3 regions of the Lysinibacillus sp. NPDC093190 genome follow, and region 1 is predicted to be linked to each of the others. Evidence: riboswitches for the same ligand, from Rfam matches in the RefSeq annotation. Region 1 holds a riboswitch; each other region holds the start of a gene.
What was found. Region 1 has a riboswitch for cobalamin ahead of ACQKOF_RS07970 (hypothetical protein). Riboswitches for the same ligand answer to the same signal wherever they lie in the genome.
Positions count from the first base shown of each region.

Region 2: linked by a shared signal. The riboswitch ahead of ACQKOF_RS23050 (FecCD family ABC transporter permease) and the one ahead of ACQKOF_RS07970 (hypothetical protein) in region 1 are both predicted to bind cobalamin.
Region 3: linked by a shared signal. The riboswitch ahead of ACQKOF_RS17420 ((2Fe-2S) ferredoxin domain-containing protein) and the one ahead of ACQKOF_RS07970 (hypothetical protein) in region 1 are both predicted to bind cobalamin.

Region 1 covers NZ_JBNNVG010000007.1:86,114-97,075, reverse strand. Annotated here, with positions in the region: gene ACQKOF_RS08010 (CPBP family intramembrane glutamic endopeptidase) at 1-602, shown strand, start outside; gene ACQKOF_RS08005 (TetR/AcrR family transcriptional regulator) at 999-1,568, shown strand; gene ACQKOF_RS08000 (CPBP family intramembrane glutamic endopeptidase) at 1,565-2,335, shown strand; gene ACQKOF_RS07995 (DUF1934 domain-containing protein) at 2,537-2,968, shown strand; gene argS (arginine--tRNA ligase) at 2,968-4,635, shown strand; gene ACQKOF_RS07985 (MerR family transcriptional regulator) at 5,184-5,573, shown strand; partial or broken gene ACQKOF_RS07980 (class I adenylate-forming enzyme family protein) at 5,566-7,070, shown strand; gene ACQKOF_RS07975 (acyl-CoA dehydrogenase family protein) at 7,072-8,739, shown strand; cobalamin riboswitch at 8,826-9,008, shown strand; gene ACQKOF_RS07970 (hypothetical protein) at 9,027-9,239, shown strand; gene ACQKOF_RS07965 (ABC transporter substrate-binding protein) at 9,259-10,224, shown strand; gene ACQKOF_RS07960 (FecCD family ABC transporter permease) at 10,221-10,962, shown strand, end outside.
Region 2 covers NZ_JBNNVG010000043.1:16,199-27,160, reverse strand. Annotated here, with positions in the region: gene ACQKOF_RS23055 (heme ABC transporter ATP-binding protein) at 179-973, opposite strand; gene ACQKOF_RS23050 (FecCD family ABC transporter permease) at 979-2,025, opposite strand; cobalamin riboswitch at 2,167-2,359, opposite strand; gene ACQKOF_RS23045 (biotin transporter BioY) at 2,531-3,127, shown strand; gene ACQKOF_RS23040 (NADPH-dependent FMN reductase) at 3,588-4,130, opposite strand; gene ACQKOF_RS23035 (nitroreductase family protein) at 4,193-4,810, opposite strand; gene ACQKOF_RS23030 (ring-cleaving dioxygenase) at 4,901-5,884, opposite strand; gene ACQKOF_RS23025 (MarR family winged helix-turn-helix transcriptional regulator) at 5,935-6,369, opposite strand; gene ACQKOF_RS23020 (YusW family protein) at 6,508-6,789, opposite strand; gene ACQKOF_RS23015 (YcdB/YcdC domain-containing protein) at 7,052-9,274, opposite strand; gene ACQKOF_RS23010 (glycosyl hydrolase family 18 protein) at 9,410-10,582, opposite strand.
Region 3 covers NZ_JBNNVG010000023.1:44,298-55,259, reverse strand. Annotated here, with positions in the region: gene ACQKOF_RS17445 (S8 family peptidase) at 1-1,507, opposite strand, end outside; gene ACQKOF_RS17440 (energy-coupling factor ABC transporter ATP-binding protein) at 1,793-2,629, opposite strand; gene cbiQ (cobalt ECF transporter T component CbiQ) at 2,629-3,399, opposite strand; gene ACQKOF_RS17430 (energy-coupling factor ABC transporter substrate-binding protein) at 3,403-3,675, opposite strand; gene ACQKOF_RS17425 (energy-coupling factor ABC transporter permease) at 3,677-4,423, opposite strand; cobalamin riboswitch at 4,567-4,751, opposite strand; cobalamin riboswitch at 4,980-5,164, shown strand; gene ACQKOF_RS17420 ((2Fe-2S) ferredoxin domain-containing protein) at 5,301-5,672, shown strand; gene cobJ (precorrin-3B C(17)-methyltransferase) at 5,677-7,347, shown strand; gene ACQKOF_RS17410 (sirohydrochlorin chelatase) at 7,362-8,267, shown strand; gene cobK (precorrin-6A reductase) at 8,264-9,025, shown strand; gene ACQKOF_RS17400 (precorrin-8X methylmutase) at 9,038-9,697, shown strand; gene ACQKOF_RS17395 (cobalt-precorrin-5B (C(1))-methyltransferase) at 9,697-10,830, shown strand; gene cbiE (precorrin-6y C5,15-methyltransferase (decarboxylating) subunit CbiE) at 10,787-10,962, shown strand, end outside.

The DNA of each region.
Region 1 (10,962 bases):
TAGTTATTCTTTGGATTATGGAAAAAAGTAAATTCGCTTTCCAAGATTTCGGATTCAGAAAGTTTAAAGCAGAGGCGTGGTTGGCTGTTATCGTTATTTTTGAGCTGGTTCCATTCTTAAATGGTATTACAGATAATGATGGTTTTTCTGCGCAGTATGTATTGATTTTACTTCTATTTGTTATTGCCGTTGGTTTTTGTGAAGAGCTTATTTTCCGAGGTCTAATTTTTAAATATTTATCAGCAAAAGGGCTTAAAGTGGCTATTATAGGCTCCTCAATTTTATTTGGTATTGGACATCTTGCAAATTTAGCTTCCGGTCAGGATTTTTTTATGACATTACTACAACTTATTTTTGCATTCCTCTTTGGGCTAGTTTGTGCAGAAATTGTAGCAAAGACAAAAAGTATTATTTTCCCAATTGTCTGGCACGCTATGCACGATTTTATAGCTTTCTTGACTGATAAAAGTGAGCCGAATGTCCTTGAGGTTTCTATTTATGTTTTTCATTGTATAGTGTTAATTGGTCTTGCAATTTATTTCTGGAGAGCTTTATTTATTAAGAAAGATAAGGCGGGAGCGATAATCATAAACAATGGGTAGCCTGAGAGTTACGTTTAATGGAATCCGCTAAGAGAACTGGTACTGGACTAGATAAAACAATTTATTTAACTTCTTCAGCTGATGACCAAACACCCGCTGAAAGAAGTTAAAGCCTCTGGACGCAATTATGCCGAGGCATAATTGATTAATGTGGGTCTAAAAGTGAGGAAGCGTAATGAGCTCACTTTTAGACCCGCTTGCTTTTAAAACTTGACTAACATAATCATTTCAAGGATACCTTTGTTTATCACAATAGCTATTGAAAAAGGGGGCTCATTTACAAAGTGAGCTTCTTTTATTTCTTTGGAATTTTTTTGAATACCTTATTGACATTAATAGGGAAATACTGTTACATTATAGGTAACGAATGTTACCTATTGATAGGAGGCAATTTTTTTGGCACCAAAAGAGCGATTTACAGAGGCAATTTTATTGGATTGTGCTTTTGAAATGGTTAGGAAGAGTGGCATTGATAGTGTGAATGCAAGGGATTTAGCAAAAGAGTTAGGTTGTTCGACAAAGCCTATATTTCGATTATTCTCGAGTATGGACGATTTGAAGTATGCAATATATGAAAGAGCTGGCAATCTTTATAACGAGAGAATGTTTCAGGGTTTGCAAGAAAGTTCTTTTTTAGGAATGGGGTTAGCTTATATTAACTTTGCTCGCGAAGAAAAAAAGTTATTTGAGCTGTTATTCCTATCCAATAAATATAAGATCTCGAGCTTTTCAGATTTGGTAAATGACGTAGAAAACCAAGGAATTATAGCATTAATTTCTAATTTAACAGGATTAACTCAAACCTCTGCTAGATCTTTATTTATAGATATTTGGTTAACTACGCACGGAATAGCGACAATGTGTGCGACGAATACTTGCGATTTAGATAGCTCGGAAATTGAGGGTATTTTAAAAGAGGTTTATGAAGGTGTTAAACAAAAATTGTTGAATGGAGAAAATAAATGAAAATGAAAAATTCACCTATTCTTTTATCAATATTATTTACTGTGCTTGCACTTATTTTTCCTACCATAGCTGGTGTAATTGTATCTGTCAAAAATATAACTAGCTTAAGCTCCATATGTTTGATTCAATTTATCTTCACTACAGCTGGTGTTCTAATTACTCTTTGGATCATGAAAAAAAGTAAATTCTCTTTCCAAGATTTCGGATTTAGAAAGTTTAAAGCAGAGGCGTGGATAGCTGTTATCGTTGTTTCTGAGCTGGTTTCATTCTTGAATGGTATTACTGATAAAGATGGTTTTTCTGCGCAGTATGTATTGATTTTACTTCTATTTGTTATTGCCGTTGGTTTTTGTGAAGAGCTTATTTTCCGAGGCCTAGTTTTCAAATATTTATCGGCAAAAGGGCTTAAAGTGGCTATTATAGGTTCCTCAATTTTATTTAGTATTGGACATCTTGCAAATTTATTTTCCGGTCAGGATTTTTTAATGACATTACTACAAGTTACTTATGCATTCCTCTTTGGGCTAGTTTGTGCAGAAATTGTAGCAAAGACAAAAAGTATTATTTTCCTGATTGTCTGGCACGCTATGCATGATTTTATTGCATTCTTGACCGATAGTGAGCCGAATGTTCTTTCTGTTTCTATTTATGTCTTCCATTGTTTAGTGTTAATGGGTCTCGCAATTTATTTCTGGAGAGCTTTATTTACTAAAAAAGATAGGGTGGGATCAATAATAAATAAAGGAAAGTCTGAAAGTTACGTTTAAACTCGACGCGTTAAAAAAGCATCTACTCTTCAATTTGAGTGGATGCTTTTTTGTCTAGTCTTCTTATGTCAAAGCTTCTTAACATACAGCAATCCGTAAAATTCCAAGGGATTTGTGACAATGATTAAACCTTGAAAAAATATGAGGATTCATCCTATAATAAAAAGGTTATAGTAAAAACATAAAAAGGGAGCGTCCGTAATGGCGAACGAAGCAAGATCGCAGGTGAACATTAAGCTCATTTCTACGATTCACCCGATTGATGGGGAGTCTGAAAGTTATGAAATGTGGCTGACAGGGCAGCTACTTGAAAAAGCAGGAAGCATGTATTTGAAATATGAAGAGGTGCAGGAGGATAAAACCATCCGCACAACTATGAAGCTAGGCAATGAACAGGCATTAATTATGCGTGCTGGAGCAGTAAAAATGCGACTACCACTTAACATAATTGAACAACAAATAGGTCATTATGAAAGTGAATTCGGTTCAATGCCACTCGTCATCCACACGAAAAAAATGACGTATACAAAACAGGCAGTAAGCGGAGATTTCCATGTACAGTACGACTTACTAATGGGTGGGCAATCCGTTGGCAATTATAAATTAGACATTACATTTACGGAGGTACAATGATGAACGCAGTAGAACAAGTACAACAAGCCATTAAAGCAGCGATTGCGCAGGCTGTTGAAAAAGCTGGCTTAGTCGATGCTGGCACAGAGTTAAATATTCACCTTGAAACACCGAAAGATAAGGCAAATGGAGACTATGCGACAAATATTGCTATGCAATTAACGAAATTAGCAAAAAAACCACCTCGTACGATTGCAGAAGCCATTTTAGAAAATCTTGAAACAGCAGGTACAGATATTGAGAAAATCGATATTGCTGGCCCTGGTTTCATGAATATTACTGTTCGTAAAGATTTCCTAGCAGGTGTAGTAAAAGCAGTGCTTGAGCAAAGTGCTGACTATGGTCGTTCTAATGCTGGGGCGGGAGAAAAAGTTCAAGTTGAATTCGTATCTGCAAATCCAACAGGTGATCTTCATTTAGGTCACGCACGTGGAGCTTCTGTAGGGGATTCATTATGTAATGTGCTAGATATGGCAGGTTTCAATGTATCTCGTGAGTACTACATTAACGATGCAGGTAACCAAATTAATAACTTAGCTTATTCACTTGAAGCACGTTATAAGCAAGCTTTAGGGTTGGATGCTGAGATGCCAGAGGATGGCTACCACGGTCAAGATATTATTGAAATCGCTGGTAAACTAGCAGGAGAGCATAGCGATGCAATTTTATCAAAATCTGAAGAAGAACGTTTTGCATTCTTCCGTCAACATGGTTTAGCGTTAGAATTAGACAAGTTAAAAACAGACCTTGCAAACTTCCGTGTAAACTTTGATGTGTGGTATTCAGAAACTTCTCTGTATGAAAACGGCAAAATTGAAGTAGCGTTAGATAAACTGAAAGCCAATGGTCATGTATTTGAAGAAGACGGTGCTACTTGGTTCCGTTCGACAACATTTGGCGACGATAAAGACCGCGTGTTAATTAAAAATGATGGCTCTTTCACATATTTAACTCCAGATATCGCATACCATGAGGATAAAATTGTACGTGGCTTCGATAAATTAATTAATATTTGGGGAGCTGACCACCACGGTTATATCCCACGTATGAAGGCTGCTATTCAAGCACTTGGCTACGACCGTGATACACTTGAAGTAGAAATTATCCAAATGGTTCAGCTTTATAAAAACGGTGAGAAATTCAAAATGTCTAAACGCACAGGGAACGCTGTTACAATGCGTGAGCTTGTAGAAGAGGTTGGCTTAGATGCAGTTCGTTATTTCTTCGTGAAAACTGCGGGCGATTCTCACATGGACTTTGACCTTGACCTTGCCGTATCTCAATCAAATGAAAACCCAGTGTATTATGCACAATATGCACATGCACGTATTTCTTCTATTTTACGCTCAGCGAATGAGCAAGGATTTGCTGCAACAACAGATCATTTAACTCTGTTAACTGCTGAAAAAGAAATTGATTTACTGAAAAAAGTGGGCGACTTCCCGAAAGTGGTAGCAGATGCTGCGAAACACCGTACACCACACCGTATCGCCAACTATATTCAAGAAACAGCAGCTGCATTCCACAGCTTCTATAACGCTGAAAAAGTGTTAGATGCTTCAAATAAAGAGCAAACAGAAGCTCGCTTAGCGCTTATTACTGCTGTGCGTACAACAATTGCCAACGCATTACGCTTAATCGGCGTATCTGCACCGGAAAAAATGTAATAATAGTCTTCCTAGCCCCCGGCACAACAATGTGCCGGGGGCTTTTTATGTTGAAATGGACTTGGTCTTGTGCTTAGCGGCGGAATTTCGGGTTTTAGCGGCGTTCCTCCTTTGGTTAGCGGCGCAATTCACACTTTTAGCGGCGAATTCCAACATAAGCTGGACAATTTGACAAAACTAAAGTCAGGGTTGAAAAACTTTTTATAGAATTTTACACAATATAAGGACTTGATGGATAGAACCGCTGAAGCGACGGATAGAGCAGTCAAAGCGACGGAAAGCCCCGCCAGAGCGACGGAAAAAACAGACGAACCGACGGATAGAAGCGGAGGCGACGGATAGGTCCATCGAAGTGACGGAAAGCCCCTCCAGAGCGACGGAAGGAACAGACGAACCGACGGATAGACCAGCCAAACTGACGAACAGCACTCCGAAATATCCCAATTCATCTCTTTAGTTCGATAATTTTCTTCAAAATTCGGAAATCTTGTTGAAGTTTACGTTAGCGTCAATGATATACTGAGGAAAAACGGGAAGGGGAGATGATGTTGAGGACGATTCAAGAAGTGGCTAAGCAATTTAATGTTTCAACACGGACAATTCGCTATTATGAGGAGCTTGGGCTGCTTAATCCTAATCGATCATCTACTAATCAGCGAACCTTTTCAAAAAAAGAATTAGCGAAGCTTAAGCTTATTTTCCGAGGAAAGCGTTACGGGTTTTCACTTGAGGAGATTAAGGAGATGGTGTTGCTGTTTGATTTTGATCGCACGGGCATTCAGCAGTTGGAGCGTACGGTCGAATATGGGGAGCAAAAAATTCAAGAGATTGATAGCAAAATAGCAGAGCTTGCACAAATGAAGAGTGAATTACTGCAATTACAAGGCATATTTACAGAAAAATTAGCGACTTTAAAGGGAGAGATGGACAATGAATAGTTCGAATTTGTTAGCACGTAATGCGCGAAAGTACCCTATGAGTGAAGCTGTTGTTTGTCAGGGGAGACGGGTGACTTATCGTGATTTAGATGAGCAAGTGACACGTTTTAGTCATGCTTTAGTAGAGCAGGGTGTGCGGCAAGGCGATAAAGTAATCATTTTTATGCCAAATGTTGTAGAGTTTGTTGTTAGCTATTTTGCTATTCAGCGTATTGGAGAGCTATTGTCGTTCCAGTAAATGCGAAATTTACGCTGCAAGAGGTCGAATATGTAGCACAGCATGCTGATACTAAAGCTATTCTAGTACATGAGGCAATTTTTGCAGCAGTCGAAAATATCACGGTTGTTCCTTTAAAAATCAAAACAGGTCAAGAGAAGGCTGGTTGGCTAAACTATGAAACACTTATTCAACATGCGAGCATTCAAACAATTGATTGCCAGTTGAATGAAGATGATGTTTCAACTATTTTATATACCTCGGGTACAACGGGAAAACCAAAGGGAGTATTGTTTAGCTATCGCAATATTTTAACTGTAGCGCAAATGATTGCAGTAGAAATGGAAGTAAAGCCAGAAAGTCGGATTCTTCTTATGATGCCGTTGACGCATTCAGCCCCATTACATTTATTTTTAATGGCAGGAGTACTTGTAGGCTCAACAAATGTGCTAACGCCAACATTTACGCCTGATTTATTGATAGATTCAATCGAGCAGGAACGGACAACGCATTTCTTCGGCGCACCTGTCGCGTATTTGTTAACCGCTCAAATGCCAAGATTGCAAACAACTGATTTATCATCGATGAAATGGTGGGCTTATGGTGGAGCGCCGTTATCACAAAACGAAGTCCGCCATTTACAAAAAGCTTTTAGAACAGAAAATTTAACTTGTGTTTATGGCTTAACAGAGGCTGGTCCAAACGGTTCAATATTGTTTGGCGAAGAGCATGCAACGAAGGCGGGGAGCGTTGGTCGTCGTGCACCACTTGGGGCGGAGCTGCGTATTATCAACGACAATGGAGAAGATGTCAGTGTTGGTGAAGTAGGAGAAATTGTGTTGTCCGGTGAGGGTAATATGCTGGGCTATTATAAGGATGATAGTGCAACAAAGGCTGCATTTATAGATGGCTGGCTGAAAACAGGTGACTTGGCTCGCATAGATGAGGACGGCTATATTTGGATTGTGGATCGCAAAAAGGATGTTATTTTTTCAGGCGGTGTGAATATTTACCCGAAAGAAATTGAAGATAGTATGTTGAGCTATGAGGGGATATTTGAAGTGGCTGTAATCGGTGTTCCACATCCGGAGTGGGGAGAAACGGTGAAGGCCGTTTATGCCGCTAAAACAGAAATTGGCGAGGACGAACTTAAAGCTTATTTGGAGGAGCATCTTGCTAAATATAAAATTCCACGCATCTTTGAACGTGTGGAAGCGCTACCACGAAATGCATCGGGCAAAATACTAAAACAATCCTTGAAGGGGCAAGAGGTGAGATAGTATGAAGGTTTTACAGCAGGAAGAAATGAAAACAACAAACTTTTTTAAAGATAATGATACACTTCATAAAGTTTTAGAAATGATGCTAGATAAAGAGTTTGTGGAATATGCAACACGTGAGCTAACAGATTTCGGTGAGCTTTGTGCTGGAGATATTGATGTGAGAGCCAAACATACGGATAGAGAGGGTGAACCTCGATTACAAAGGTATAATGCCTATGGTGAAGAAGTGTCAGAAGTTTGGGTCAATGATGGCTATAAAAAAACAATTGAAGAAACGTACAATACCGGCATTGTTGGCTATGTTCATAAGGATATTCCGCAATTAGGTAGAAAGGGCAACTATGTTTATAGCTTTGCTCAAGGCTATATACTATCACATGCTGAGCCAGGCTTTTATTGTCCTGTTACTTTAACAATGGCAGCTGCTTATCTCCTTGATCATTATGCGAGTGATGAGGTGAAGGAACACTTTTTACCGCATGTTTGTGCAACTGGAGATACCGAGCTATATGAGGGGGCGACATTTTTAACGGAGCGTCAAGGTGGCTCTGATGTTGGGGCGAATGTTGTAGAGGCAAGAAAGGACGGCAATCAATATCGTTTATATGGGGAGAAATATTTTGCATCTAACGCGGGAATGTGTGGAGTAACCATGGTATTGGCACGCATGGAAGGGGCTCAGGCAGGCTCAAAAGGCTTAACATTGTTTGCAGTTCCATGGCGAAATGAGGATGGCACAGTTAATAACCTGCGCATTCGGCGTTTAAAGGATAAGCTTGGTGTTAGAGCAGTACCTTCTGGTGAGGTTGAATTTGATGGAGCGCTAGCTTATGTCGTAGGTGATCCGAATAAAGGAATTTATTATATGCTGGAGGCACTTAATTTATCAAGAATTTGCAATGCGGTTGCTTCTATCGGTATTATGCGCCGCGGATATTTAGAGGCGAAACATTATGTGACAAATCGTCATGCGTTTGGTAAGCCTTTAACGCAATACCCTATGATTCAGGATACACTAGGGAAATTAGCTGCCAAGCTTCATGTAGAAGTTGCCACAGTTTTTGATCTTATTCAGCTGTACGATAAAGTAACTAGTGGACAGGGGAATGAAGAGGAAATTATTTTAAATCGCTTGTATATTGCTATTATGAAAAAAGAAACGGCAGAGCAAGCTGTGCATTATGCTAGTGAAGCCATTGAATTACATGGCGGAAACGGCTATATTGAAGATTTTGTTACACCACGGCTATTAAGAGATGCACAGGTGCTTACTGTATGGGAGGGAACTGCTAATATTTTAGCTTTAGAGCTCATTCGTTTAGTTGATAAGTTTCATGCGCATGAATTGTTTGTTCGTGTCATGGAGGAGCGCCTAGAAAAATTAGCTGACAGTCCATTAGTCGAAATTGTAGCGGAGCAATTAGCAAAACTAGATTCAACTTTGCAAACATTTAGCCGTTTAGATGATGCAACGAAAACGTTTGAGGCAAAAAAGGTTGCAGAGAAAATGGCACATATATATGAAAGTGTTGTAGCAGTCGAATGGGCACAAAGATTCGGCGGCAAATATGAGAAGCTAGCAGATATTTATTTAGAGCACACATGGGCGTTACGAGAAATGGGTGCACCGATGAAAACGGTACAGTATTTTTCATATATAGTCTAACTTCTTTCAGTATGCCGGACATAATTGATTTGTTTAGGAGTCGTCTCGAATGGAGGCGACTTCTTTCATTTTCATGTATAATACAATCAACTGAATATTATAAAGGTTCTTTACTTAAGTAAAGTGAAAAGGGAAATCGGTGTAATTCCGATGCGGTCCCGCCACTGTATGTGTGAGTTTTTTCAATCTACGCCACTGAAATTTTCGGGAAGGCTTGAAAAAGCGTATGGAGCACGAGCCAGGAGACCTGCCTTTATAGAAAACACGTTGTAGCCTACGAGGATAGGATGGTGGATTTTGTATATGTTTTTTGTGCAAATTTGACCCCCTCATTGTTTTATGATGAGGGGTATTTGTTTTGGAAGATGAATGTCGATAAATTTGAAACAGTGGGCGATAAATCCACAAAGTTGGGCGATAAACTCACAATGTTAGGCGATAAAAAACTAAAATGTATCGATAAATCAGAAAAACAAAGCGATAAAAACTATATGCACTAATAGACTAAGGGGGATTCACATGAAGAAAATTTGGAAAATAGGATTATCAGCATTTTTAGCTATTGGCTTGCTTGCTGCATGTAATACAAAAGAGGCAACAAATGAAAAGCCATCATCTTCTGAGCAACAAGAGACTGCAAAAGTAGATCAAGCAACATTCCCAATGACGATAAAGGATGCTACTGGCAAGGATATTACGCTAGAAGCACCTCCTAAAAAAATTGTCTCTCTCATTCCAAGTAACACAGAAATTTTATTTAGCCTTGGCTTAAATGATGAAATAGTTGGTGTAACAGATAATGACGATTATCCACCAGAGGCTAGTAAAAAAGAAAAGGTTGGCGGTATGGATTATAATATTGAACGAATTATTGCTTTATCGCCAGATATCGTTCTTGCGCATGCATCGGGTATGAGTTATTCAAAAGGAGCAATTGAACAGCTTGAGGCTGCAGGTGTGAAAGTATTTGTTGTAGCGGATGCAAAAAACTTTAATGAAACTTACACAACGATTGAACAGCTTGGTCGTGCAACAGGAAAACTAGAAGAGGCTAAAAAAATAGTCGCAAACATGAAGACAAAAGTTGAAGAAGTTGAAACAAAACTTGAGGGTGCTGAGCCAAAGAAAGTCTTAGTGGAATCGTCTGATGAGCCACAGATTTATACAGCTGGTAAAGGTACATTTATGAATGAGATGCTAGAAATGATTCATGCCGAAAATGTGGCAGCAGATACAAATGACTGGTATCAAATTGATGCTGAACAAATTATCGCGAAAAATCCAGATGTCATTGTTGTGGCATATAATTATGTACCTGATATTTTAACGAAAATTCCACAACGTCCAGGCTTTGAGACAATTACTGCTGTGAAAAATAAAGCTATAGTACAAGTGGATGAAAATACGACAAGTCGTCAAGGTCCTCGTTTAGCAGATGGTCTGGAGGAATTAGCAAAGGCCGTCTACCCAGAGGCGTTTAAATGAGTAAAACAATTGTAGCCTATGGTTCAGCTATTACGCTTTTAATCATTAGCATCTGGTGTGGAGTAGCGATAGGCTCAGTTCATATTCCACTAGAAGTAGTGTGGAATAAGGCGGCTGATGAAACAGCTGCCAATATTTTGTGGAAAATTCGTTTACCTCGAGTCCTACTGGCAGGGCTTGTAGGGGCATCACTTGCTATAGCAGGGGCAGCTTTTCAAGGCTTATTAAAAAATCCTTTGGCTGACCCTTATACGTTAGGTGTTTCCTCTGGTGCATCAGTTGGCGCAGTTATGACGATTTTCTTTAGTATATCAATACCTGTAGTCGGCCATTATACATTGCCAATCTTTAGTATGATTGGTGCCATATTAACGATGGTAGCTGTTATGGGTTTTGCTAGAATAGTAGACCGTTCACTAAAAATGGAAACTCTTATTTTAACAGGGGTAATATTTAGTTCATTTCTAGGTTCCCTGATTTCATTAATGATTGCATTGTCTGGTGAGGAGCTACGCCAAGTTATCGGATGGCTGCTCGGTTCAGTATCGATGCGTGGTTGGCCATACGTTCAGATGATTATCCCGTTTGTAATAATTGGCTCAATTATGCTTTGGACACAAAGACGCGAGTTAAATGTTCTGTTATATGGAGAAGAACGCGCGAAGCACTTAGGTGTCAATGTTAAGCGTAGTAAATATATTATTTTAGTGGGTGGATCAATGTTGACAGGAGCTGCGG
Region 2 (10,962 bases), on a different contig from region 1:
GTCACGAAGGCATTAAACAGGATGTGATGGTTTTAGCCTTCGTTCCTCTATTGCTGATCCCCAAGGAGTCGCCCAGTCTCCACTCCAATCAACCACTTCGCTTAGCGTGTATCTTCTGGCATATCACTATAATTCTCTAGATGCATTTATTTAAAAAATTTATTTCAATATATATCAATCATGTAGTTTCTAAAGCTTGCTTCGCGAATTGCTCTGGGATATACATTAAATATGGTTTACCTGTAAGTGGATGTGTTTGAATATCGGCATAAACACCAAATACATCTTGTAATAATGCCGGTGTAAGTACTTCTTCTGGTGTTCCAAAACAAACAATTCGACCTTGCTGTAAAACATAAATTTGATCGCAATACATAGCTGCAATGTTTAAATCATGTAATGCAGCAACAACTGTTAAATGTAAGGTTTGGATTAAATCCATAAGCTGTAATTGATGCTGAATATCTAGATGATTTGTTGGCTCATCTAAAATCAACACCTGCGCTTGCTGAGCGAGGGCACGAGCAACCATCACACGCTTTTTTTCTCCACCCGAAAGAGAGCTAAAACTACGTTTCTCTAAATGAGCGATACCTGTTTGGTTCAGTGCATCTTTTACAATTTGAAAATCTCGTTCTTGATCAAGCTCCAATAGTTTTTTATGGGGTGTTCTCCCCATACTCACTAAATCATGTACTGTAAAATCGAATAAGACTGGTGTTTCTTGACTCACAACTGCTAAATTTCGAGCAATGCTTTTACTCGGTTGCTTTAAAATATCCTGTTCATTTAATAATACTGTTCCACTTTCTGGTTTTAATAAACGATACATATTCTTTAATAGCGTTGACTTCCCACTACCATTAGGACCGATTAGACCAACAAATTGCTTGTCCTTTATTCGAATACTTACTTCATGTAATATACGTTCATCAGAAATGGAGAATGATACTTGTTTCGCTTCTATTGTCATATGCTTTAATCTCCTTCACCGAATGAATAATTGTTACTACGTAGCAGCCAAATGAAAAATGGACCTCCGCAAAAAGCTGTGATAATTCCAATTGGCATTTCCTCAGGGGCAATTAAAATTCGAGCAAGTGCATCTGCCCAAACTAAGAAAATCCCTCCTAATAATGCGCTAATCGGTATGACATATTTATGGTTTGAACCTACAATTAGCCGTACAATATGTGGAATGATTAAGCCGACAAATCCGATTGAGCCACTTACAGCAACAATCACACCCGTTAATAATGAAACTAATAAAATAAGCTGTATACGGAATTGTTGTAAGTTAACCCCTAATGTGACTGCTGCTTCTTCCCCAAGGAGTAATAAATTTAAGCTTCGATAGTGGAGCCATAACAAGGCAAATACTACAATAAAAATAATTGTAGGAATTAAAAGATTACTCCACTTAGCACCAGCTAGGCTTCCTAGCATCCAAAACATGACCGCCTTCATTCCACCTTCTTGCTTCGACATCATTAATATAAAGTTTGAAATAGCAGATAAAATAAAAGACACCGCCATCCCTGAAAGTAAAAGCCGAAAGACGGAAATCCTACCTCCAACACGTGATAAGAAAAAAACTAACCCCATTGCCGTGAGAGAACCTAAAAATGCAGATACAGAAAGAGCATAAACGCCTAGAAATGAAAAAGCACCTAAAATGATGACGGCTGTAGCACCAACCGTCGCTCCAGAGGAAATCCCTAAAATATATGGCTCTGCAATTGAATTACGAACAAGTGCTTGAATAGCTGCTCCAGCAATTGCCAAACCTGCTCCTACAATAGCAGCGAGTAATACACGCGGAGCTCGGATTTGCCAAATGATAATTTCCTGTGAGCGACTCCAATCTTCTTCGATTGAATTTTGTATAATTGGGATTTTAGAAAGGATGACCTTCCATACATAAAGTGGCGTAACAGAAACCGATCCAACCATAATCGCAATTGTCATTGAAATGATAAGTACTAGAAAAAGAGTCATTGATAGTAGTATAAATTTTTTATTCATCTGTTTATAAACTCCTAATCACTAAATAAATGAAACAAAAAGGGTATTCTATGCAAATGCGCATAGAAATACCCTTGATTAAACAACACCAGAATGATTTCCTTCTACTATTGTCCGTAATTGCTTTCATCCTCGTGGGCATTACAGGAATTACTAATTGGCAGGTCTCCTGGCTTCGAATCAACGTTACTATGATTGCCTTCCCATTCTAGAACAGTGGCTAAATCATCATAGAACTCCTCTTTACAGTTGCGGGACAGCGTCGGATTTGCACCAACTTCCCTTTTAAGTGACACATTGTACAAGATGTCACACCATTAGCATCGAATATTTAAAATTATGACGATTCTATCATATATTTTAATAGTTAGTCTATAACTAACCATTATTTATCAAGTTAAGTAGGAAAATACTTTTACGTTAACCTTTGATGATAATTAAGTTGACACAAAATCATTATTTTTTTACACTAATATTATCAACATTACTTTTTAGGGGTGAAATAATGACAACAGTTGCGGAACACACGCATCACAAATTAAGAACAGTCGATCTTGCATACATTGGACTATTTTCAACATTGATGATGATAGGGGCTAATATTACGTCCATTGTACCTTTCATGATGGTTGGTGGAGTACCTATCACATTACAAACATTTTTTGCTATTTTAGCAGGGCTTATTCTTGGTAGTAGAAAAGGGGCACTCGCTTGTACTGTTTATATGTGTATTGGTTTAGCAGGTGCACCTGTATTTTCACGATTCAATGGAGGCTTTGGACAAATTATAAGTCCTACATTTGGTTTTATTGTCTCATTTATTATAGCTGCATTTGTCGCTGGGCTTATTGTAGAACGCAGTGGAACGAAGAAAAGCTATGTAGTTGCAGCATTAGTTGCAACAGCTATTAATTATTTACTAGGCACAAATTGGATGTACTTTGCCTACAAGCTATGGGCTAGTGCTCCTGATGCTTTCACTTATAAGATAGCATGGCTTTGGATGATGCCTCCTTTACCAAAGGATATTATTTTAGCTGTATTTGCGGGTATTTTTGCACACCGCCTTCAAAAGGTGTTAAAAATAATTCCGATTAAATAAAGGGTCATCATCATAACATGTGGTTGATTTCCGTTCCGACTGGGCGCTCTCCTGTTCTTTCTGTCGATTCAGTTGACTAACTAGTTTTTCTGCAGGAGTGTCGGGGTATTAACCTCTATCTTAAATCCAACAAATAAAAAAATGTCCCATAAGTATATTGCACACTTATGGGACATTTTTTTATTTATCAATTATGCCTCGGCATAATTACGTCCGGAATCGGCTTTTGTGCTTGCACAAAGGATGATTCCGTGACATCCGCCAGAGGCACATGATGTTGGTCACTCAGTCGTTGCCACAGGACGTGGCGTTCTTAGACTGAGTTCCTCTATTTCAGCAGGTGTTTGGACAACCACTGAAAAAGTAAATTAAACCCGCATTCATCTCACCACCTATAGAGGTGGGAGACTTCTGTAGCTGACGCTTCGCTTTCGCTACAAAAGACATTTGCTGAAAAAAGTTAAACGTATTTTTTCACCCAGTTTAAGAAGTTATCAATAACTACATCTAGGAATTTGATAGTACCCTCATCTGTTAAATTGCCTTCTGTATCAAATTTAGTGTGTACTGCTCCAATATAAACATCATTACCACTAAGTAATGGTGAATTTACTCCAGGTGAGAATAAAATATCTCGTAAATGTAATTGTGCTTTAACAGTACCTAAGTTACCCATTGATGCTCCCATCATGAATGATGGCTTGCCAATCATTACTTTATCAACGCGAGATAACCAATCAATGGCGTTAACCATAACACCTGGCACTGTACCATTATATTCTGGTGTTAACCATAGTACTGCATCTGCCGCTTTTACTTTTGCTTTAAAATCAAGTACAGATTGTGGTGCTTCATTTTCGATATCTTGATTATACATTGGTAAATCATTTAAGCTTAATATTTCAAGATCAATTTTCTCTGCATAACGCTTTTGAACAAATTTCGCTAATTGCATATTATAAGATTCTTTACGGATACTACCTACGATTGCTACTACTTTCACAATATTTCCTCCTAAATGTGCATTAATTTTATTATTTGTAAACAGTTTTATTTTATACCGCCCTAATAGTAGGATGCAAATTCCTCAACTGGTTTACGGTAACCACGCAAGCGACGACTAGTTTCTTTTTCTTTACCTATAGTAATCATTAGTGCAATTTCATGTGTTTCTGGCACGTTAAAAAGTGCTCTCATTTGTTGTTGATCAAAGCCGATCATTGGACATGTATCCCATCCACGATTTTTAGCTGCCAGCATAAATAACATAGCTGAAAGTGAAGCGTTACGAATAGCTTCCTCCTTCTTAAACTCCTCGCCAAGTTCTTCATAAAATTTAGTATTTTCATCGACAATATTTTCTAACTCACAAGCATTAATAATGCCTAAGTCTACCATCCCTTGATTAAGGTTAGCGGTGTTTTTATAGGCTTCTTTATCTCCTAAAACAAGTATAACTGCTGAGGCAGAGTGCACTTTATACTGCCCGTACGCCGCCTCTCTTACTTGTTCTTTTTTTTCTTCATCTAATACAACGATGTAATTGGCATGTTGTAAGTTAAAGGCTGATGGAGCAAGCTTAACATCCTCCAAAATGGGACGTATATCTTCTTCGCTCATCTTGATGCCCTCAATAAAATTATTCGCAGAACGACGCTTATCTATTAGTTTTGAAAATTCCATCTAACTGACCTCCAATCATTTTTCTGTTAAGAGTATGTAATTTCCATTCAACAGAGGCTTGTGTATCTCTGCTGAATGGAATGAAAGGTATTACTCATATTCTTTATCGAACGTAATCGTACTTCTTACAGTGTCAATAGGGCGAACAAGCTTTTCAATTTGTGCACGCTTTGGCTCTAAAAATGGTGGCAACGATAATTTTTCACCTAAAGTTTCATAAGGCTCATCTCCCATAAATCCTGGGCCATCAGTAGCTAGCTCAAATAAAATTTGTGGTGCTACTCGTGCATAAAGTGATTCAAAGAAATGACGATTTACGTAACCAGAAGTATGGAAGCCAAAGCTTTCAAATCGTTCAGTCCATTCATTTAGTACTGCTCGATCCTCTACGCGGAATGCAGCATGATGTACTGTACCGAAGCCTTGACGAGCTACTGGTAAAACTGTGTTAAGTTCTACAACGATTTGTGCACCGTTTCCACCTTCACCAACCTCAAATAGGTGGAAATCCCCTTCTTCCGTAATTTCTGTAAAGAGCATCACTTTTTCTAGCATCTCTTTGAAATATTTAAATTCAGCAACTCTCACAAAAACCGGACCTAGGCCTGTAATTGCATATTCAAGAGGAATCGGTCCATCTTGCCATGGAGTTCCTGATGCAACACCTGTATTGTTTTCATCAGAAATAAGTTGATATTGCTGATCGTCAAAATCGACGAAAGATAAAGTTTTCTTGCCAAACTGCTCTTTAATACCTGTATGTTTAACATTTAATTGATCGAAACGTTTTACCCAATAGTCCAATGCCGCATCTGTTGGTACGCGGAATGAGGTTTTGGAAATTTCATTTGTTCCATGCACACCTTTTGGAATATTTGGGAAATCGAAAAACGTCATATCGGTACCAGCGCTACCTTTATCATCTGCAAAGAATAAATGGTATGTTTGGATATCATCCTGATTAACCGTTTTTTTCACTAATCGCATCCCTAACACATAAGTAAAAAATTTATAATTCTCTTCAGCACTACTTGTAATAGCAGTAACGTGGTGAATTCCTTTTAAATGATTCATTTTCTGTTCCTCCTAATTATCTCGAATTCGAGATAATTGCGTAAAATTTTTTATTTATTAACTGCGTTCAAACCAACCTTTTTCAGAGACAGAATCATTGTGTCCATCTCCTGTTGATCTAATACTTCAAAAATCTCGTTAATTTTTTGTTCATGCTTTGGAAATATTTCTTCCATTAATGTCTGTCCTTCATATGTTAATAAAACATATGTCACACGACGATCCTTCGGGCAAGAACGTCGATACACAAAACCTTTTTGTTCGAGCCTATCAATAACATACGTAATACTACTACTTGCGATTAAAATTTTCTTTCCGATCACTTGAATTGGCTGCTCACCATGGTGATATAAAAACTCAAGTACCGAAAATTCGGTTTGATTTAATTCGTATTGAAGTAAATCTCTCTTTGTTGCATCCTGAATCGTTTGATACGCCCGGAACAATACCGTAAAAGCTTTTAAATTACGATTGTCTTCCTTCATACGACTCCCTCTTTTCATTTACTTCGAATTCGATTATCTTTAATTCGAGATAATAATAACATATAAGCTTCTAAACAGCAAACCTTTTGTTTTACTGTAATCTCCTAAAGTACAATGTTGGCTCATTTATTCGTGCCCTTACATGGAAGACGATAATCTAGCGAAATTAAAAGAGCCAGCAAACTCCACTTCAACCTCAATCGAATGGAAGTCTTCAGCAATATTAAATACTAATATTATCTGATCTATTACCTCAGCGTTTGGAGTAATGTCAGTTGCTTGAACAATGGTTCTAATCTTGTATAGCATCACCTTTAAGCTTTTATTTTTACGTTCATCCTTTAACTTCGCCTCTAAGCCAGATTTTTTATTTTCATATTCCACCTCATAAGACTCAGTTGCAGAATAATCAACAGCCAATGAAAACTCCAAAAAATTAAATGTTATTTGTTCAGTGGCAGTATCACCCACCTGCTGTCCAGCATTTTGTTAGTCGGAGCATTGGCAGTGACGTCTTGCACTTTTCTTATTACAACCATAGAGTCCTACTGTCATTAACGAAACAACTAATACTAATTTCATTCTCATCTTGACACTCCTTTCTTCAAATATTATTTCCCAAATCGCCTACAAACAAAAAAGAGTATCCCCAACTAATAGGAGATACTCTTTTCATTTTCGATTACCAGTAATTACGACCGTTGTTATTTTCGTTAATAGCTTTTGCTAAACGAACTGTTGAAACAGCTAACTCTGCATATGTCACTTTCTCAGTAGCATTAAATTTATTTTGCTGTGCATCCATTAATCCCATTGCGCTTACTAAAGCAACATAGCCTGCATACGCTGGATCAATCGAGCCTGCATCAGTGAAGTTTAACTTATAAATGTCACCATGTTTCGCTACTTTTTCCAAATCCAGTACACGTACTAACCATTCTGCAAGCTCTTGACGAGTCAATGTTGCATCTACTGCAAATTGATCCGCCGGTTGTAACATACCCATTCGTACAGCTTGTTCAACGGTTCCATAAAATGGATGCTTTTTGTCAATATTATTGAAGGATTGCTTCTCATTTTCTCTACCATAAGGACCAAAATCAGAATATCCATATGATAATGATTTAACTAAAATTTTCAAAGCTTCTCCTTTTGTTATAGCTGTATCAGCATTAAAGTTTGCTGGGTCTTTAACATCTAACACATTTTGGCGTAGTAAATAAGTTAGTTCTTCACCAGCTGTTGGATGTGAGATGGCTGGTTTTTCTTTAGTATCATTCGCTTTCAGTAGCCATTCGCCAGTTGTTGCATCAATCTGATTGAACAAGCTTCCGTTATAAACTGGAGAGTATACTAAATCATAGTGGTTTTTATCCTCTTCATCCTGTTTTGAATACTGTAGATTCAATTTTAACCCATTGCTATACATTGCTTTTGCTTTATCAGCAGAAACAACCTTATTTACAGACGGCCAATTATCAATCTTGTGATTATTTACATTTAAACCACGTAATTTCCCATCCGCACTGATATTAACAGAAATTCCATCCCCCATTACAGCAATGCCATTAACTATACGTGGGAACGAGAAGTAATATTGCTCACTACGCTTATCATATATTGCATCTTCTAATGGTTTTGAATAGTTATGAAGATATGACGGAGCCCACTCTTTTAAGTAGCCTATTGCCTTTTCTAACGCAGCATCTTTTGAGATTGGCTCTACTTTATCATTTGTCTCTGAAAATTCTCTGCTTATATCCCAGTAGTCTGTAATCTCGCCTGTTGCTTTGTTCACTTCAAATCTGGTACCTGTTCCACCATCTCTATACTCGTACATGTAATGTACTGAATAAATTGGCTCGCCATTTTCATTTTCTCCTTCATCAATCGATTCAATTCGCAGCTTTACTTTGTCTGAATCAACTTTTAAGAGAGACTTTGCTAAATCTTCAACTTCAGCTAATGTCATATTTTTCTTTCTAGGCTCAAGCGGTTGTGCTGAAAGTTTTTCTACACCTTTTGTCTTTGGTACTTGTGAAGTAAAACCATTTGTTGTTTGCCATTGCCCATTTAAAGCATTTACACCCATGAAGCTTGTCGGCATGTACACAAGCTTAGCAATTGCTTCATCTGTTCGGTAGTTATAGTCAATTAAATAACGTAACTCTACTGACAAGTTTTCACGAATCTGTGCAAGTATGTCTGCCTCATTCTTTTTCTGTTCTAAGCTGTCAAATGTTGCTTTACTAGTTGACTCAGTATTACGATACATACTCACAACTTCACCATTTGCTAGAACTTCAATATACATACTCTCATCACTAAATGGCACACCATTATGAGTTGGCGAATAAGCGAATGAATACGAAATTGGTTCAGATATCGGTCTACTGAAACTAAAATCATCATTCCCTAAATCTTCACGAAGCTTGTAATTGGCAGTATTAGGCATTTTCTTCAGGAAGTCTTCGGCAACTTTTTTTGCCTCAGCCTTTGAATATTTAGCAGGATAAATTGCATCCGCCATATTGGCAGGTTGATAGTGGAAGCTTTCTAATGCTAAATCGTCGCCTTTAAAAGTAAAACCACCATAAACATCTTTGCCATTGACTTTCTTATGGAAGCCTAATTCATAGCGTACCGTTTTATCATCATTATAGTAATGCCCTTGTCCCATATCGAAATCATTCTCTGTTACAAAATTGAACTTGTCTGGGAATATTGTATTCAATTGCTTAATAAGCATACTTTTTGTTACTTTTGTTTCTGTTGAAGAAACTTGAATTGCAACTCTCTCTTGCGGTTCTTTTACGTTTGCCGAAGCTTGTGCCATTGGCGAAAGTACACTAACAGAAAATGCAGTAGATGTTAGTATGATACCTAACTTTTTAAATTTTACCAAAATACCCCTCCTAGAATATCATTTACCATAATTATAATATAGATTACCAGAAATGGAAATGATGTTTTCAGATTATTTATATTTTTAAGAAAATAGAATGGACATAGAGCAACTTTTTATTGCTCCTGAAGATTCTCATTTCTTCACTACATCAAAATTTGACCCGATTAATAACCAATTTTGAGGGAATGGTAGACCCAACTTCCAATAGCCTACTCCTCGGAGTTTGTACCGTTTGATTAAATTAAATTTCGCTTGAATGGATCTTGCATCCTCGAACCACACCACATGTGCTTTACCTTGCTCATCATAGTATTCAAAGAACGGTGCTTGAGATCTCAAATCAAACTGAATTGCAGCATTATATTTCTTAGCAATCTCGATTGCTCTTTGTGGACTAACTGCTTCTGCATTTGGCCCCCCCTGTACAAAAGGCAGTGTCCAGTTATACCCATATAAATTCTGTCCAAGTATAATTTTGTTCCGAGGTATCTCACTTATTGCATATTTAACAACCGCTTCTACTTCTGGAAGTGGCGATACTGCCATAGGCGGACCTGCAGAATACCCCCATTCATAAGTCATCAACATAACAAAATCCACTATTTCTCCGTGTGCTTTATAATCATGCCCCTCTGTCCACGGACCTCGCTCACTAGCACTTGTTTTTGGAGCTAGCGCTGTCGATACGGTATATCCCTGTGGATGGAATCGGCTCACAGCTCGCCTTAAAAAGTTGTTATACGCTTCTCGTTGATCGCCCGGTAAATTCTCAAAATCAAAATGAATATCTTTTACGGTCCCTAAACGCTTTGCCTCTTCAAGAATATTATTAAAGAGCAAATCTTGTACTGCTGTACTTTGAAAAATATCTCTCGCCAAATCACCGCTAAAACTAAAATTCTCTAAATTTGAGACAACCATCGCTAGAGAAGCACCTGTATCATTTGCAATTTGTGCCACACCTTGACTCGGAGGTATCTTAAGCGTCCCATCTCGCCTTGCCTCATAGCTAAATAGAGCAAGATAAGTTAAAAATGGACCTGCTTCTCTTGCTTGACTCAGTAATGCCTCACTAACGAATGTCCCTTTCGGCTCTAAATATGCCAATGTTTCAACCCTTGTTTTTGGTTGAGGTGGAATATAAAGTCGCATACCAATCGATAAAGGTTGACTCGGACTAATATTGTTCACCTGAGCAAGTGTTAAATAATTAATGCCAAAGCGTTGGCCAATTGAATATAGACTATCTCCTGACTGCACATAATAGAAATTTCCGACAATCGGTATCACGAGCGCTTGCCCTATAACTAATCGATTTGGTTCAGGAATTTGATTGGCATCTACAACACTTTGAACTGTTGTCCCATATGCCTGCGCAATACCCCATAAGGACTCCCCTGCCCGTACAACATGTATTTGAATGTCAGTGCCTCCTTCTAGCTTGATAAAATCACACCTGTAAAGTTTATGAATTAGGAAAGGAAAAGATGTCATTGCTCAGCAAGAACAAATTCCCTGAAACAAAAAAGATCCATCGCTTATTCTAGCGAATGGACCTTATTTCTGTGGGTAAGCCTCGAGCTTCCTCCATATTTGTTATTGCTTTCGCGTAATAAAACATCGACGCCCCCAGGAAGCTTTGCTCTGTGCGAAAGCGAAGCGGCAGCGACAAATGTTTTATCTGC
Region 3 (10,962 bases), on a different contig from region 1:
TGCCTACGCGAACATCATTGACGTTAATTGGTTTTACTTCTTCGTTATGGCCTTCAGGGTAGAAGTATAAATCAAATGCATAATCGTATTTGTTTGCACCTTTTAATGTCAGTTGAGCATATTCATTTGCGTCTAGATCAACCTTGTACCATTTCTTTTCGTCCGGTAACTTGAATTCACCTTTTTCAGTATTTAATGTATCCTTTTTAAGGACTTTTGCGTTTTTCAAGCGCTCTTCTTTTGTTTCAGAATACTGTTTTGGTAGATTTTTAATATTAAACTGTAATGCTTTCACAGGATCTACAAGGCCATGTCCATATGTAAGATCATAGCCCTTGTCACCTAAATCCTTTGCTGACATTTCGAGAATAGCTTCTATTTCATAAGGCTTTAAATCTGGATATTTTGATTTTAATAGGGATGCCACACCTGCAACAACAGGAGAGGCCATCGATGTTCCGCTAAATTTTACAAAGGAGGATCCTTTTTTCTCATCATAAACTGAACTATATATATCTTCGCCTGGAGCTACTAGATCAACCGATGGGCCGTAGTTTGAATAGCTTGATAGTTTGTTTCTATCATTCGTAGAACCTACACTTATAACGCCTTCGAATGAAGCAGGGAAGGAGTAATTATCTGTCGATTCATTTCCAGCAGCAGCTACAATGGTAATTCCATTATCAATCGCTTTCTGAACGGCTTCCTCCATTAATGGAGATTCACCATAGCCGCCAAGACTCATATTGATAACATCGGCGCCTTGCTCAATAGCGTAAAGGATTCCTTGTGCAATGGCGAAATCACTAGCACCATCTTTTCCGTTGAATACATCAATTGGAAGAAGCTTGGCATTTGGATTAATCCCATGTCCTCCAATCCCATTATCTTTTGCCGCTCCAACAATTCCTGCTACATGTGTTCCATGCTCACTAGGATAAGAAGTATTGGCAGGTGCTGCAGCATTATATGGTGGTAGCACTTGAGATTTTAAATCTGGATGTTTAAAATCCACGCCACCATCGATAACTGCTACTTTTACCTCGTTGTTACCTGCTAATTCTAGTGCTTTATCAATTTGAAGAAGATTCAAATGATACATATCCTGTTTCTTTGGATCTACTTCAGTGCCAAAGGAATGATACACGTAGCTTGGGGATACACGTTTAACCCCTTTTTGCTTAGCATAATATGAAACTGCTTTTTCTAAATTTGTTCCTTTGTTAAGTTGGATAACATCGTAACCTAGTGAAGGAATAGATCGGATCACTTTTGAGCCAATTTTTTTGTGCACATTCTTATCAAGACCTGAATGTTTGACAATAATAGTATCCTGACTAATCCAGTCATTTTGATTCTTGAATGTTTGTTCCTTATTGCTAGCTACTTTCACTAACTCTTGGTTCTTTGCTGTTTTTTGAGGTGCTTCAGCAAAGGCAGATGTAGCAGGAACCATTAGTGCTGCAGACGCTACTAAAGCGATTGATTTTTTTGACCAGTTTTTCAACTGTTTTCCCTCCTTGAGTGTTCCAAATATTTGTGACATCTATACTATTACGAATGAGTGATAGAAAAGTTTCGTAAATGAGGATATATTTTTCAAAAATCCCATTCTATATTTTACCATTATGTTTTACCTATCGTAAAGATTTGTAGAAAGCAGATAGAATCCCCCCCAAGATCACTAAAGTAAAATTCACATCCTTCAAGACAACGGTTGCCATTCCTACTCGATTTGCGAGATTGAGTAGAAGAGGCCACAATTAAAAATTCCAACTACGGATAAATGGACTTATAGCTGTTCTATAAGTCTGTGTAAATCTTCCTTAGAACGAGGCATTTTGATGTTTTTCTCAAATAGTTTTTTGTTTTGTAAAGCAATGGCCATTTCGAAGACCCATGGGCGTTCAAGATGGGCTCTTTCAAGCAAATCCTCTTGGAAGAACATTTCAACTGGATCCCCATTATAAATAATTCTCCCGGCTTCCATCACGATTATTTGATCTGCCCATCCATAGGCTAATGGAATATCATGCGTAGCCAGTAAAATTGTTCGTTCACCGTTCTCTAACGTAGCTAAATACTGTAAAACTTGTGCACTATAATAATTATCTAGCCCAGCTGTTGGTTCATCTAATAATAAAACGGAAGGTTCCATTGCAAGTACTCCTGCCATCGCGACACGTTTTTTCTGTCCAACACTTAAAAAATGTATCGGTTTATCTAGCAATGCTTCGACTTCGGTTTGAGCGACAGCCCACGCAATTTTCTCTTCAATTTTTTCAGTTGTCCAGCCAAGATTCAAAGGTCCAAATGCAATATCTTGCTTAACTGTGCCAGAAAAAAGCTGGTTGTCTGCATCCTGAAAAACAATGCCAACCTGTTGACGCAATTCTTTTAATGTTTTTCTACTATAGTTCAGTTCTTTACCACAAAAGGATATACTTCCAGCAGTAGGCTTCAAAATACCATTTAAATGCTGGAATAACGTTGATTTTCCAGCTCCATTATGACCAAGTAAAGCGATTTTTTTCCCCTTTGGAATCTGAAGTGAAATATCTGTTAAGGCATGAGTTCCATCTGCATAAGCGTAGGATAAATGTGTTAAATCAAAGTACAAATCTGTCATCAGAAAAAACCTCCATAAATGATGAGGAGTATAAAAATAGCAGCAATACCTACCCAATTTTTCGTGTTATAGATAACATCATCTTGCCAATAGACAGTTTCGCCACCACGCGCTTCCATCGCATTGTTTAGCTCACGACTGCGTTGGAACATCTCGACAAATAAAGCAGCAATCAGCATTGATACTGAACGAAGCCACTGCATAGGGGAGCTGTATCCTAGACGAGCCTGCTGGGCAAGATGGATTTTCTGCATACTGTTTAAAAAGATAAAAATAAAACGATACGTTAGTTCTACTAGCTCTACAAATAGAGTTGGAAGTCGCCATTGTCGTAGCACGTAACAAATAGATTGGACTGATGTTGTGAGAATTAAAAAATACAAACAGCTAATGCTGCCAAGGACGATGAAAAAAAGCTGTTGCGCTGTCATGAGGCTCGCACTGCCGATAAAAATCGTCCAACTATTAAGTGAAAATGACCAAATGTGCGTTGGTAGTGTGCTAGTTGTTGGTGCTATAGAAATTAAAATTGACACTAAACTTGATAGTAAAAAAAATCCAGGTAGCAATAGTAATTTTGCATAATATTTTGTAGGAATTTTTGCGCCTAAAATGATAAAAACACTCATCACAATAAATGTAATGAGTGAAATTCGTTCATCTCTCATGATAAGCGACAATATAAGTAGTCCAAGGGATAACGTCATTTTTTCTAGCGGATGAACAGACGCTAATTTATTCAAATAAGCATACTTATCAATGAGTAACATCGTTTAACCCTCTTTATGTTTGCCGCGCATTAAGCCGATGAAATAGCCAATAAATCCAGCGCCAATAGCAGCTTGTAGTGCGAATAATAAGCTTTCAATTTCACCGCTTGGTGGCTCCCATAAGCTTTCAAACCATGGCTCGTAGTTTGCATCTATTTCACTAATTGCTGCTTCCGCTTCGCCGTCAGCCCCCTCGAATTCTGCACCTTTTTGAATAAATAGGGGAACGATCGCTAGTAACACAACAACTGCTAAGAGCAGTAAGTTTTTTTTCATTTTAGTGTGCCTCCTTTGTTGAGAACACACGTAGAGCTTTTAATTCACTCACATTGTATTTTTTCAGGAAATTCATAACGATCACTGTTAAAATTCCTTCACTAACAGCAAGAGGAATTTGTGTTAACGCAAAAATACCAGCAAATTTTGTGAATGAAGCCATAAAGCCTCCGACCTCAGAAGGGAAGGCAAGAGCTAATTGTACAGAAGTGACAACATATGTACCTAAGTCACCAAGCATTGCTGCTAAAAAGACTGCAAGGGAAAAGGATAACCCTATTTTTTGTGAGCCTTTAAATACATAGTAAGCGATAATAGGGCCCATAATTGCCATGGAAAAGGTGTTTGCACCTAATGTTGTAAGCCCACCATGTGCTAAAAGTAAAGCTTGGAATAATAATACGATTGTTCCGATAACACTCATCGCTAATGGTCCAAAAAGAACTGTTCCGAGCCCAACCCCAGTTGGATGCGAGCAGCTCCCTGTTACAGAAGGGATTTTTAAGGCTGATAGCACAAAGGCAAAGGCACCCGATAGACCTAATATCATTTTTGTTTCAGGATTTTCATCAATGGTTTTACGAATAGAACGTAATCCTAAAATAATAAATGGAATCGAAATGACCCACCAAAAAATCGCCCATTCGATTGGTAAAAAACCCTCCATAATATGCATCGCAAATGCACGATTTGGCACGAATAAAAATGCCAATAAGAAATAACTAAGCTTCCAAGCTGAGAATTTCAAAAATCTCTCCTCCTCACATTAATATTTTTCGAATTAGTATGCGAAAATAAAAAAACACTTCTCCAACTTTGGAAAAGTGCATAGCTAAAAAAGTAAATAAAATTCTAATCTGCTAAGCCGCACACCCATCCTCGTAGGTTGAAACGATCACATATTTTTCGGCAGGTCTCCTGGCTTTAGTTCAACGTTTTATAGGCCTTCCCATCCTTTGGACAGTGACATTATCTATAAAACTCTCTAGTACAGTGGCGGGACCGCGCCGGACTTGAACCGGCTTCCCTTTTAAGCGAAATGATGAACAATTCGCACCGAAAAAAGATGAAGTTGTGAGATTTCACGACAAAGTGTAACATGATTTTCCATATATATGCTATACTTTTTGTGAAAAAATTTTCAATTGAGGATCTATGTCGAAAATTCGGATAAATTGAAAACGAATGTGATATTTTTCTATAAAAAATTAATAAAAATGTCACAAATTAAAAAAGAAATATTGAATTTTTTAAATAATAAGATATGATAGAAACAGTTTTCTATTACATGAAAGATCATAAATTCATATAAAACATCCATAAGTGCTTGAATATTTTCAAGATAATAGGGAAATCGGTGAAAATCCGATACAGCCCCCGCTACTGTAATAGCTGATGAAATCGCGGATGCCACTAGTGAAAACTTAGGAAGGCGCGAAAGTAAAAAGAAGCTTAAGTCAGGAAACCTGCTTATGTGATGATGCATGCAAACTTTTCGGAGGGAGAAGTTGAAGCGAGAGCGAGTACCTGTATATATTCGTTTTTCTTTGGCTTCTACTACCTTTACTCTTCGTCTAGAGTAAAGGTTTTTCTTTGTCCTAAAAGCAAATGAGGGGAGAACAACTATGACAACTTGGAATTTAGAGGGGATGAAAACACATCTTTTTATTTGCAATGGTAGTAGCTGTATGAAAAAAGATGCTGAAGATATTACACAGGCAATTCGTGATGAAATACAGTTGCTAGCGCTTGATCAGGAAATACATACGACAAGGACCCGCTGTAATGGTAGGTGTAAGGATGCTTGTGTTGTCATTGCTTATCCTCAGGGGAATTGGTACCGTGTGCCGACAACGGAGCATGGGAAGGCACTCGTACAAGATTTAAATCATGAAGCGTTACATAATGAGCATGTTTTTACATTGCGTGAAGGTTCGTTGCAGCGTACAGCACAAACAACAGCCATTAAAGGCATTGAAAAGGTGAAAGAGGGGTAGCGAAATGGCGCAAAAAGGTAAGATTTTCGTAGTTGGCTTTGGCCCTGGAGACTTTAAACATATTACGACTCGTGCTGTGGAGGCACTACAACAAAGTGATATGATCATAGGCTATAAAACTTATGTTGAACTTATTCAGGATTTAGTTAGTGCAAAGTCGATTATTAGTACTGGTATGACAGAGGAAGTTTCACGTGCACAGGAAGCGGTGCGTCAAGCAGAGGCTGGAAGTATCGTATCGGTCATTTCCAGCGGTGATGCAGGGGTTTATGGAATGGCAGGATTAGTGTATGAGGTATTAATCGAGCTAGGTTGGACGGAAGCAACTGGTATCGAGGTAGAAATTGTTCCAGGTATTTCGGCTATTAATTCGTGTGCAAGTTTACTAGGTGCTCCCATTATGCATGACGCCTGTACCATTAGTTTAAGTGACCACTTAACACCTTGGAATTTAATTGCAAAACGAGTAGAAGCAGCAGCAATGGCGGATTTTGTTATCGCTCTTTATAACCCAAAAAGTGGACGTCGTACGAGACAAATCGTTGAGGCACAACGGATTTTATTAGAATATCGTTCCCCAGATACGCCAGTTGGACTTGTGAAGAGCGCGTATCGTGACCGTCAGGAAATTACGATGACTACTTTAGCAGAAATGCTTGAACATGATATCGGCATGTTAACAACAGTTATTATCGGGAATTCAACAACATTCTTCTACGACAATAAAATGATTACGCCACGTGGTTATCAGCGTAAATATACACTTGGTGAGGAAAAACAGCCGTTACGACCATATCAACGACTTAAGGAAGAAAATGAACCATGGGCGATGAATCAAGAAACAGGAGCAGCGCGTAATGATTTTGCGACCGATCCTAATGCCAATCGTATTAAGCCCAGTTTAGCCATAACACCACAACCAAAGCCTAGAAAATCATCACTGGAAATGGCGACAGCTGCTCTTGTAATGGTGAAGGGAACGAGCGCTGTGAAGGTATCACCTAAGCTTGTTCAACAAAAAATCGAATCTGTTTTTGAATTAGCAGTTAGTCCTGGGGTAGCTAATAAGTTTTTTAGTCCTCAACAAATGATGACGTTAGCTGAAGTAGTTGGTGAAGAAGGAACGATGGAGTATACACCAGACCATCAAATTCATTTGAAAATTCCAACGTCTGAGCCTGAAACGATTACCGCAAAGCTTCGTGAAGTTGGCTTTTTACTAGCACCACTTGGTGACGTGTTATCGTTAAAGGCTTGTGACTTCTGTTATGGAGAAAAGTTTGATTCGATTCCATATGCTGAAGAGATTCAAGAAAAGCTTGGTGGTATGTCGTTACCGAAAACATTAAATATTGGCTTTAACGGCTGTGGTATGGCGTGTTATCGAGCAGTATTTGATGATATTGGAATTGTTTATCGTAAAAGTAAATTTGATGTTTTTATTGGTGCCAAGCCGGTTGGTCGTACAGCACATGCGGCCCAGCCAGTTGTTGAGGGGTTAGAGCCTGATCAGCTCATACCACTTATCACAGACATTATCGAAGAATATAAAGCAAATGCGCACCCAAATGAACGTTTGTTTAAATACTTCAAGCGTGTGAAAAAGATTCTACATTTTACGTATCAGGATATGTCTTCAAAAATAAAAGTTGAGCCCGCTCCATGCGGCGACTAGTGAGGGGTAATGAGATGAAAGCAATTTTATTTGTCGGCCACGGGAGCCGTTTAGAAGCAGGGAATGACGAGGTACGCACGTTTATCGAGCAAATGACACCTCGTATTGATGATAGCTTTTTAGTAGAAACATGTTTTTTAGAGTTCGCTTCGCCAAACATTGAAGAAGGTATTACGAACTGTGTAGAGAAGGGTGCTACAGAGGTACATGTTATTCCGATTATTCTTCTTCATGCTGGACATTCCAAACTACATATTCCAGCAGAGATCGAACATGCGGGTGAGCATTATCCAAATATAAAGTTCACATATGGTCAAACAATCGGTGTCCATGAAGAAATATTTGCTATTTTAGAAGATCGTTTAGCAGAAATCGGCTTTAGTGCTGAAGAAGAACATAAAGATACAGCCGTTTTATTAATTGCACGAGGCGGCAGTGATCCATATGCAAATGGTGATTTTTATAAAATTACACGTTTGTTATGGGAAAAACTCCCTGTTCAGTATGTGGAAAGCGCATTTATGGGTGTCACAGATCCACGTGTAGAAGAAGGAATAGAGCGCTGTGTGAAGCTTGGTGCCAAAAAAATCATTATGCTACCGTACTTTTTATTTACAGGTATCCTAATGGAGCGTATGAACGGCATGTGCAAGCAATTTAACGAAAAATATGCTGACTGTGATATTCAAATTGCCAACTATTTTGGCTATCATGAGCGTTTGCAAAATGTGCTATTAGAGCGTATTGAGCAAGCTGTTAATGGCACATCGACAGGTATGCAAGATTTAGAAAATTATCGTGCTTATGCGGCAGTGCATGGACCTGCGCATCATCACCATCATGACCACGATCATGGACATGACCACCACCATCATGACCATGACCATCATCACCACCATGAAGAGGAGCCGGTAAAATGATTTTCATGTTAGCAGGGACGAGCGATGCTAGGAATCTAGCACTTGAACTACAGTCAGCAGGTTATGCTGTGACGGCTACGGTCGTCACTGATTCAGCCGCTTCAAGCCTTGCAGAAGTCGGTCTTCCTCATTTAATCGGTCGTTTAACGGCGGAGGAGATGGCGACGATTATCACTGAGCGAGGGTACCGTTTAGTTGTAGATGCCTCTCATCCATTTGCTGAAGAAGCTTCAAAAAATGCCATGGCGGCAGCTGAGCAAGCCAATGTTCCGTATATTCGCTATGAACGTGCTCATGAGCATTATGCCCATCCACTAATTACGGTTGTGAAGGATTATGAGGAGGCTGCCCATTTAGCAGCTGAAAAACGTGGCGTCATTATGTTAACTACGGGCAGTAAAACGCTGGCTACCTTTACAAAGGTGTTACATGGCTTAGAAAATACGCGAGTGATTGCACGTATGCTTCCTCGACTCGATAATATGGAAAAATGTGAAGCACTTGGTGTGGCACAAAGAGATATTGTTGCCATACAGGGCCCTTTTTCTAAAGAATTAAACGAAGCCCTCTTTCGTCAATATGATGTGACATTGATGATTACGAAAGAAAGCGGCAAGGTTGGCTCGGTGGATGAAAAGCTAGAGGCAGCCCTTGCATGTGGCATTGAAACAATTTTAATTGCAAGACCAAATATAAAATACGGACAGCAATATTCTACATTTGAAGATGTACTACAAGCTGTACAAAACACACTTTAGGAGGCAATACAGATGGACTTTAAAACAGATTTCAAACCTTTAACAGTGGACCCAGATAAAATTTACGATTACAGTTTCTCTATTATTGCAGAGGAAATGGGTGAGCATAATTTCTCAGAGGATGAGTGGAAAGTTGTACGTCGCATCATTCACGCTTCTGCTGACTTTGAATTAGGACGTAGCGTAATTATTACACCAGGAGCACTTGAGGCCGGTATTAAATCAATCCTTGCTGGTCGCCATGTCATTGCAGATGTGCAAATGATTGAAAGTGGTTCAGGGAAAAAACGCTTCCAAAAGCATGGTGGCGATTTACACTGCTATATTGCAGATGAAGACGTATCGATTGAGGCGAAAAAACAAAACACAACACGTGCGATTATCTCCATGCAAAAGGCAACTAAATTACACGAAGGTGGCATTTATGCGATTGGTAATGCACCAACAGCATTGCTTGAATTGATTCGTTTAATTAAGGAAGGCTTAGCGAAACCAGATTTAATTATCGGTATGCCAGTTGGCTTCGTGTCAGCTGCTGAATCGAAGGAAGAGCTATTAAAACTAGAAGGTATTCCGTATATTACAAATGTTGGTCGTAAAGGCGGTAGTACAGTGACGGTTGCCGCATTGAATGCTGTCTCACTTTTAGCGGATGAACAGGCGAAAAAATAATGGAGCGGAAGCCTAAAAAGGATCCCAAGGACATGCGTCACGGTTATACAACGGGATCCTGTGCGACTGCAGTAACGAAGGCCGCATTACTTGCCTTAATTACAAATGAAGAGCAAGAAACAAGTACTATTCATTTGCCGATTGGCCGAGATGTGACCTTTACGATTGAAAAATGTACATTTCAGCAGGATGCTGTCAGCTGTGAAACGATTAAAGATGCTGGTGATGACCCGGACGCAACACATAAAGCACTCATTGTTGGCACGGTAAGCTGGGCCGATATACCAGGCATTCATCTGGACGGTGGAATTGGTGTCGGGCGCGTAACAAAGCCCGGCTTACCAGTACCTGTCGGAGAAGCAGCCATCAATCCAGTACCACGGAAGATGATTCATAGTACTGTACAAGGCGTACTTGATGAATTTCAAATTAAACGAGGTGTTAACGTAGTTATTTCCGTCCCTAAAGGTGAGGAAATTGCTAAAAAAACGTTAAATGGGAGACTTGGTATTATTGGAGGCATCTCCATTTTAGGCACAAGGGGAACCGTCGTGCCTTTTTCGAGTTCCGCTTATATGGCTAGTATTGTCCAAGCGATTAGTGTTGCAAAAGAGGCTGGTTGTGAGCATTTAGTTGTTACGACTGGTGGACGTAGTGAAAAGTATGCGATGGCACAGTACCCTCATTTGCCAGAGGAAGCGTTTATAGAAATGGGCGATTTTGTAGGCTTTACATTAAAGCATTGTAAACGACTTGGTATGAAGCAAGTATCGCTTGTTGGTATGATGGGGAAATTTTCGAAGGTGGCACAAGGTGTCATGATGGTGCACTCCAAAAGTGCTCCTATTGATTTTAACTTTTTAGCTCAATTAGCAGTGGATATAGGTGCTGATGAAGAAACCGTTATGAACGTACGAGAGGCAAACACTGCTTCACAGGTCGGAGAAATTATGGCAGAAAAGGGCTATGATGCATTCTTCCACCACTTATGTGGGGCATGCTGTTATTCTTCATTACATCACATTAAGGGCGGTTTAACGCTTTCCACATCGATCTATTCGATGCAGGGACAATTATTAGGAAGGGCTGATGACATTGCATCGATCGATGAAATTGATTGGAATCGGGGATAACGGACAAGAAAGCTTGCTACCGCAATATGTACAGTGGATTGAAGACTGTGAGGTGCTTGTTGGTGGGGAGCGTGTTCTAGAATTTTTCCCGAACTTTACCGGTGAAAAAATGTTGATTAAAGGTGGTCTTTC